2 regions of the Microbacterium sp. MDV22-iso44 genome follow, and region 1 is predicted to be linked to the other one. Evidence: predicted binding sites of a transcription regulator. Region 1 holds the regulator's gene; the other holds the start of a gene.
What was found. The regulator HrcA, encoded in region 1, represses chaperone genes, less so after heat shock. The targets are predictions, from matches to a motif close to TTNGCACTCGNNNNNNNCGAGTGCNAA.
Positions count from the first base shown of each region.

Region 1 (4,062 bases):
TCGATGCGGACGGCACGCCGTTCGTCGGCGCCGGCACGACCGCGCACGTCCACGGCCGGGTCGGTGGGATGAGGGCGGATGCCGAGCTCCGCGTCATCTCGCTGATCGACGAGCCGCGGCGGGTCGGGTTCTCGCTCGGCACCGTCGGCGGCTCGGTCGTCAGCGGCGAGGAGTCGTTCCTGCTCGAGTGGCGGGACGACGACGAGGTGTGGTTCACGGTCCGCGCCTTCGACAAGCCGACCGGCGTGCTCTACCGCCTGTGGCGTCCCCTCGTGAAGCGTCGTCGTCGTGCGCTGTTCCAGGGGTACCTGCAGGCGATGTCGCCCATGTACGCCACCGGTTCCTGATGGGCTCTGCTCTTCCCCTCGGCGATCCCGCACCCGCCGACGGCGCGCTGCCGCACGACGTGCCGGTGGATCCCGACGTCGACTTCGGCGTGTACCTGCACGTGCCGTTCTGCCGGGTCCGCTGCGGATACTGCGACTTCAACACGTACACCGCGACCGAGCTGCGCGGTGCACGCCAGGACGCCTACGCCGACGAGGTGCTCCACGAGATCGCGCTGTCCCGTGAGGTCCTCGCGGCACAGGGACCCCTGCGTCCGGCTCGCACCGTGTTCTTCGGGGGTGGCACCCCCACGCTCCTTCCGCCGGGCGACCTCGCGCGCATGCTCGACGGCATCCGGGGAACCTTCGGTCTCGCGGACGGCGCCGAGGTCACGGTCGAGGCGAACCCCGACACGCTGACCGATGAGGTCGCGCAGACCCTTGCCGCTGCCGGCGTCACACGGTTCTCGATCGGGATGCAGTCGTCCGTGCCGCACGTCCTCGCGGCACTCGACCGCACGCACGACCCCGCGAACATCGCGACGGCCGTCGCGGCGGCGCGGAAGGCCGGGCTCGCGGTCAGCCTCGATCTCATCTACGGCGCGCCCGGGGAGTCGCTCGAGGACTGGCGCACCTCGCTCGAGACGGCGATCGCGCTCGCACCTGATCACATCTCGGCGTACGCGCTCATCGTGGAGGACGGAACGAAGCTCGAGCGTCAGATCCGCCGCGGCGAGGTACCCGCCCCCGACGACGACCTGCAGGCCGACATGTACGAGCTCGCCGACGAGCTGCTCGCGGCAGCCGGCTACGGCTGGTACGAGGTCTCGAACTGGTCGACGACTCCCGCCCAGCGCTCCCGCCACAACCTGTCGTACTGGCGGGGTCAGGACTGGTGGGGCTACGGCCCCGGTGCCCACAGCCACGTCGGCGGGCTGCGCTGGTGGAACGTCAAGCACCCCGCCGCGTACGCGCAGCGCCTGGCGCTGGGGGAGTCCCCGGCGGCGGGACGGGAGCGACCGGATGCCGAGGCCCGCCGCCTCGAGGTCATCCTGCTGCGCTCGCGCATCGTGGACGGCGTCGCGGTCGACGAGGCGACCGTCGCGGGGCGGCGGAACGTGGCATCCCTCATCGCCGACGGACTCGTCGACGGCGCCTCGGCCGTGCGGGGACGCATCGTGCTGACGCGTCGCGGACGGCTGCTGGCCGACGCCGTCGTCCGCGCACTCACCGAGTGATCCGAGCAGATCGCTTCTCGCGCGGTAGAATTGGCACTCCCAGAACGAGAGTGCCAGCGGAGGAGGGGTGATGGTCTCGGAACGCGGTCTTCAGGTGTTGCGTGCGATCGTCCAGGACTACGTCGACACGCGCGAGCCGGTCGGCAGTAAAGCGATCGTCGACCGTCACCAGTTCGGCGTCTCCGCGGCAACCATCCGCAACGACATGGCGCTCCTCGAAGACGAAGAGCTGATCACCGCGCCCCACACGTCGTCGGGCCGTGTACCCACCGACAAGGGGTACCGCGTCTTCGTCGACCACCTCGCCGACGTCCGCCCCCTCACCTCTGCGCAGCGCTCCGCGATCGGCGCCTTCCTCGAGGACACCGGTGACCTCGACGACCTGCTCGTCCGGACCGTCCGCTCCCTGACGCGTCTGACCGGTCAGGTCGCGATCGTGCAGTATCCGTCCTTCGCGCGGGCGAACGTCTCGCACGTCGAGGTCGTGCACCTCGGCGGGCCGCGGATCGTCATCATCGTCGTGACCGACACCGGCCGAGTGTCGCAGCGCGTCGTGCTCCTGTCGTCCGAGCCGTCAGCCGACGAGGCCGCGCAGCTCAAGCTCGCGATGGCGTCGCTGCTCACGGGCAAGAGTGTCCGAGACGGCGCGGCGGCGATCGCGCGCATCCTCGAGGACGAGACCCCGGTCCCGCGCGAGGAGAACCGCCGCGTCGTGCTGCGCGCGATCGGCGAGGAGCTCGACGAGTTCCGCCAGGACCGCATGGTCATGGCGGGGTCCGCGACCCTCGCCCGCCGGGAATCCGACTTCCGCGGCAGCATCTACCCGCTCCTCGAGGCGATCGAGGAGCAGGTGACGCTGCTGCGGCTCATGGGGGAGATGGTCGCCGACGACCGCGGGCTGGCGACCAGCATCGGGCGCGAGAACGAGCCGTTCGGGCTGTCCGAGGCATCCATCGTCGCGAGCGACTACGACGCCGGCGGGTCCCACGCCCGCGTCGGCGTGCTGGGTCCCACACGCATGGACTACCCCACGAATCTCGCGGCGGTCCGCGCCGTCGCGCACTATCTGACGCGGTTGCTCGAAGAAGACGAGACGTCGCGCTGAACGAATCGGCCCGCGGGCCGGAGAGGTGATTGTGGCTGACCACTACGAGGTCCTGGGTGTCGCGCGCGACGCGAGCCCTGAGGAGATCAAGAAGGCTTACCGGCGTCTGGCGCGCCAGCTGCACCCGGACGTGAACCCGGGGGAGGATGCCTCCGAGCAGTTCAAGCTCGTGACGCACGCCTACGACGTGTTGAGCGACCCCGACCAGCGCCAGCGTTACGACACGGGCGGCGACGGAGGCGGCTTCGGCGGAGCCGGTGCAGGTGCCGGCTTCGGCGGTTTCAGCGACATCTTCGAGAGCTTCTTCGGCGGTGGCGGCGGAACCCGCGCCGGCCGTCCGCGGTCACGCCGCGAGCGGGGCCAGGATGCGCTCGTACGCGTCGACCTCGACCTCGGCGACGTCGTCTTCGGCGTCCACCGCGACATCGAGGTCGACACCGCGGTCCTCTGCGAGACCTGCCAGGGCTCGTGCTGCCAGCCGGGCACCCAGCCGGTCACCTGCGACATCTGCCACGGATCGGGCCAGATCCAGCGGACGGTCCGGAGCCTCCTCGGCAACGTCGTCACCTCGCAGCCCTGCACCACGTGCCAGGGCTACGGCACGACCATCCCGTACCCCTGCTCCACCTGTCAGGGCCAGGGCCGCGTGCGTGCACGTCGCACCGTGTCGATCGACATCCCGGCCGGCGTCGAGACCGGTCTTCGACTCCAGCTCCCCGGGTCCGGCGAGGTCGGTCCCGCCGGCGGCCCGAACGGCGACCTGTACCTCGAGGTCACCGTCGCCCCGCACGACGTCTTCAGCCGCGACGGCGACGACCTACTCGCGACCCTCGAGGTCTCGATGGTCGATGCCATCCTGGGAACGAGTGTGACCATCGAGTCTCTCGACGGATCCGTCGACCTCGACATCCGCTCCGGGGTCCAGGCGGGCGACGAGCTCACCATCCGCGGTCGGGGGATCACGCCTCTCCGAGGCGACCAGCGCGGCGACCTCCGGGTCGGCGTGCAGGTCGTCACGCCTTCGCACCTCGACCCGAAGTCGCGGGCGCTCGTGCAGGAGCTCGCGAAGCGGATGCGTCCGGCCCCGCCTCATCTGGCGGAGTTCCACCCGGGTCTGTTCTCCAAGCTCCGCGGCAAGTTCAAGCGCTGATCGTGGCCCTCCACTTCCTGATCGAGGATGCCGGGGCCGCCGGCCCGGGCGATGTCGTCCGGCTGACGGGGGCCGAGGCGCACCACGCCGCGGCCGTCCGTCGCATCCGGGTGGGGGAGGACGTCACGGTGGGTGACGGCCGCGGCGTGTGGCTGACCGGCACGGTCTCGGCCGCCGCGCCCAAAGAGGTCTCGGTCGAGGTCTCCACCCGCGCCGAGGTTCCCGCGGCGTCGCCGCGCACCG
Region 1 is NZ_JBZVWS010000001.1:236,720-240,781, forward strand. It holds gene AC4NN1_RS01140 (DUF1990 domain-containing protein) at 1-347, shown strand, start outside; gene hemW (radical SAM family heme chaperone HemW) at 347-1,564, shown strand; gene hrcA (heat-inducible transcriptional repressor HrcA) at 1,635-2,669, shown strand; gene dnaJ (molecular chaperone DnaJ) at 2,701-3,819, shown strand; gene AC4NN1_RS01160 (16S rRNA (uracil(1498)-N(3))-methyltransferase) at 3,822-4,062, shown strand, end outside.

Region 2 (4,062 bases), on a different contig from region 1:
ACCGCCTCATGTCGAGGAGGGGCACGCCGCAGACGATCGCCCCGAAGTCGTCGGGGTACTGGGTCAGCATGTTGCCGACGAGCAGGCCGCCGTTGCTGCGGCCGTGGCAGGCGATGCGGTCGGGGGTCGAGACGCCGCGTGCGACGAGGTCGCGCGAGACGGCGGCGAAGTCCTCGTATGCGCGGTGGCGGTTCTCGCGCAGGGCGGCCAGGTGCCACTCGGGTCCGAACTCCCCGCCGCCGCGGATGTTCGCGACGACGTACACGCGTCCCTCCTCGAGCCAGGCGGGGCCGACGATCGTCGGATACTCCGGGGTGAGCGCGTGCTCAAACCCGCCGTAGCCGTTCATGAGGACGGGGAGAGTGCCGGAGCGCTCCCGCGGACCGACCTCGAAGTAGGGCACGCGCGTGCCGTCGGCCGACGTCGCCCAGTGCTGCTCCGCGACGAGTCCGGACGCGTCGAAGGTGGGGCGGCTGCGGTCGACGACGCGGGGCTCGGCGCCGGGGGCGATCACCAGGAGCGTCGGGGGAGTGAGGAAGCCGCGAGCGACCACCCACAGCTCGTCGTCCTCGTCGTCGTCGACGGTGGCGACGCTCGCGCTGAAGAGATCGGCGTCGCCGAGGCCCAGGTCGATGTCGACTCCGGTCAGCGTCTCGGGATCGAGCGACACGAGCCGGCTCTGCACGCGGTCGAGGATCGTGAGGACCAGGCGCGTGCGGGTCCACGTCCACGTTTCGAGCACCGCCGTGTCGCTCGGGGCGAAGGCGACGCGCAGGTCCGACCCGTCGCCCTCCGTGACGGTCTCGAGTGGACCGATGAGGAGGGTGCCCGACGGATGCGTCGTCTCGCCGATGCGCCACGGGGTCGTGGTCCGCACGGTGACGAGGTCGCCGTGAACATCGACGTTCGCGTCCTGCGGCACGGCGATCAGACGCGGCTCGCCGCCGTCCCAGACCCACGATTCGGAGTGGAAGAAGTCGTGCGCGATGACCACGATCGGCGTCGCCGTACCGCCGGTGCGGTCGACGTGCGCGAACACGCCGACGTCCGAGGCGACACCCGTCACGATGGGCGGCGCGTCCGCGAGCGACTCGCCCCGTCGCCAGGCGCGGGCGCTGATCGGATACCCCGAGTCGGTCACGCCGCCGCCGTGCAGTGCGGTGGCGACGAGCAGGGTGTCGCGGTCGACCCACGCGATCATCGTCTTCTCGGCGTCGAGGGCGAACGGGGTGTCGTCGACGAAACGACGTGCGTCGAGGTCGAACTCGCGCACGACGGTGGCGTCGCCGCCGTCGGGGCTCAGCCGCACGAGCGCCCGCCCGCTGCCCGCAGGTCCGTGAGCCGCGCCCGCGAACGCCCACGCCACGCCTTCCTCGCGGCCGAGCGCGTCGACGTCGAGCAGCACCTCCCAGGTCGGTTCGCCCGCTGCGAAGGCGGCGCGGGATGTCCGTCGCCACAGGCCGCGGGGGTTCGCGGCATCCCGCCACAGGTCGTACATGAGATCGCCGTGGCGGCTCGGGACGACGAGTCGATCGGGGTCCTGAAGGATGCCTGTCAGGCGGTGCTCGAGCGCGGTGCGGGTGTCGCCCGAGAAGGCCGCCTCGGTCTCGGCGGTCCGTTCGGCTGCCCAGGCGCGGGCCTCGGGTCCGTCGATCTCCTCCAACCAGAGGAACGGGTCGGCGGGCTCGGGGGCGGTCTCGTGGGCGCTCATGTCGCCAGCCTAAGGCCGTCTCCGACGTGGGCGTTCGCCGTGCGAGAACCGTTGGCACTCGGTGGGTCAGAGTGCTAATCTGAACGTACTTGAGCCGCAGGGGCTCAACTTTAAGACCACATCACCGAAGGAGAGAATCATGGCAACCTACGACCCGTTCCGTGACATCGACCGCCTGGCGTCGACCCTCTTCGACACGCGCCGCGGCCCGCGACGGATGCCGATGGACCTGTTCCGCGACGGCGACCACTACGTCCTGAACGCCGACCTGCCGGGCATCGACCCGGGCTCGGTCGACATCGACGTGGACGGCCAGCTGCTCACCATCCGCGCCGAGCGCACCGTGGGGGCGGCCGACGGGGTGAAGTGGATCACGCGCGAGCGTGAGACCGCGAGCTTCCTGCGCCAGCTGAACCTCGGCCAGGGCATCGACACCGACGCCATCACGGCGACCTACAGCAACGGTGTGCTCACCGTCACCATCCCGGTGAGCGAGAAGGCCAAGCCACGCAAGGTCGAGGTGGTCGCCGACGGTTCGGCCCCGACCATCTCCGCCCGCGAGAGCGATCCGCAGCCGATCGACCAGTGATCACCGCGGCATCCTCGCACTGACGCGAATCGCCCCGCATCCCGTCTCGGATGCGGGGCGATTCGCATGTGTCACACGCCGCGAAGGCGCGCGGTCAGCTTCTCGAGCTGTGCGAGTTCGTCGTCGGTGAGGACCGACATCCGTTCGGCGATCGTCCGACCGTGGACCGTCGCCAGCCGACGGAACATCGTCGCGCCCTTGTCGGTCGCGCGGAGGATCGCGCCGCGGCCGTCCTGCGGGTCGGGCTGCTTGGAGACGAGCCCGCGTGCCACCATCCGGTCGACCAGCCGCGAGACGCTGGGCTGGCTGATGAGCATGTTGGCGGTCACGTCGCGCAGGCGTGCGGTGTGCTCATCGCAGCGCGTCACCGTCAGCAGGACGTCGTACTCGGCACCGGACAGCTGATCGTCGTCGAAGTCCCGGGAGATCTCGGCCATGACCTCGTGCTGCGCGCGGAAGAGGCTCTCCCACGCGGCGATGGCGAGGCGTCGATCGGTCATGGCGTCAACTGTATCGCCGCGGGCAGACGCGCCGAGCGCCGATGGTCGCCTCGGCTTCACCGCGCCGTCACGTGCCGTTCGCACGCTCAGGAGAGCATTCTCATGAACTGTGTTGTCGCTATGTCCTGACAAACCCGCGTGTCATCGATAGTCTGCGACGACTCCCGCAACCGATGGAAGTGAGGCGCGCCCGTGAGCGTGAAGAAACAGACAAGACGAGCAGGCAGCCGGACTCGCGGCGCGATCGGGGGCCTCGGCATCCTCGTCGCGTGCACTCTGGCAGCCGTCCCCGCCTTCGCGGCGGACGGATTCACCGAGGCGCAGAAGACGGCGACCTACTCGTCGGACGCGACCGCCTCGACGGGCGATTCGAGCGCTCCCAGCGCCGACAACTGGTCGGTCCGGATGATGGATGTCTTCCAGAACCTCCGCACCGACCGCGGCCCAGGCGGCAATGCGGCCGTCATGGACTACAACGACGAGCTGACGAGCGAGATCAACCGGACGGCCTCGAAGGCGCAGGTCCAGCGGGCCATCGTCGACCAGTACCAGGACATGTCCGTCAGCATGGGCGACGCGTTCGGGAAGAAGCTCGGCGCGATCTACGCCGAGGCCATCGCCGACGGCGAACTGCCCAAGGTGACCTGGCTGCTCAACAAGGAGGGCGGCAAGCTCGGCTCGACCTCGTCGACGAACCCGCCCAAGAACTACTTCGACTACGACCGGCCGTACATCCGTCTCGACAAGACGAAGGACCTCGTCTACCGCGACAAGGAAGGCGGCGACGCGTGGGGTTCCACGAGCGGCTCCTTCCCGTCGGGCCACACGTCGCAGGCGTACTGGCAGGGCACGGCGCTCGCCGAGATGCTGCCCCAGCTCGCGCCGCAGATCCTCGCCCGCACGGCCGAGGCCGGCAACAACCGCGTCGTGATGGCTGCGCACTACCCACTCGACGTCATCAGCGGCCGCATGATGGGCCAGAAGATCATCGCGCTCCGCCTCGCCGACCCGGCCATGCGCGCGCTCGTCGACGAAGCCGCCGACGAACTGCGCGGCGTTCTGGAGCGCGGCTGCGGCGACACCCTCGAGAACTGCATCAAGAAGGACGTCCCGTACCTGCCGACCGACAAGGCGCTCGCGTACTACGAGGAGCACCTCGGGTACGGCTTCCCCGACATCGGCCCCAAGGGTGAGAAGGTCGTGGTGCCCGCGGGAGCCGAGGAGCTGCTCGTCTCGTCCCACCCCGACCTGACGCCGGCGCA
Region 2 is NZ_JBZVWS010000002.1:481,605-485,666, reverse strand. It holds gene AC4NN1_RS09125 (prolyl oligopeptidase family serine peptidase) at 1-1,711, opposite strand, end outside; gene AC4NN1_RS09120 (Hsp20/alpha crystallin family protein) at 1,851-2,300, shown strand; gene AC4NN1_RS09115 (MarR family winged helix-turn-helix transcriptional regulator) at 2,372-2,800, opposite strand; gene AC4NN1_RS09110 (acid phosphatase) at 2,993-4,062, shown strand, end outside.
Region 2: AC4NN1_RS09120 (Hsp20/alpha crystallin family protein) is a predicted target of HrcA. The motif match lies at 1,763-1,789, and genes of this name have one in related genera.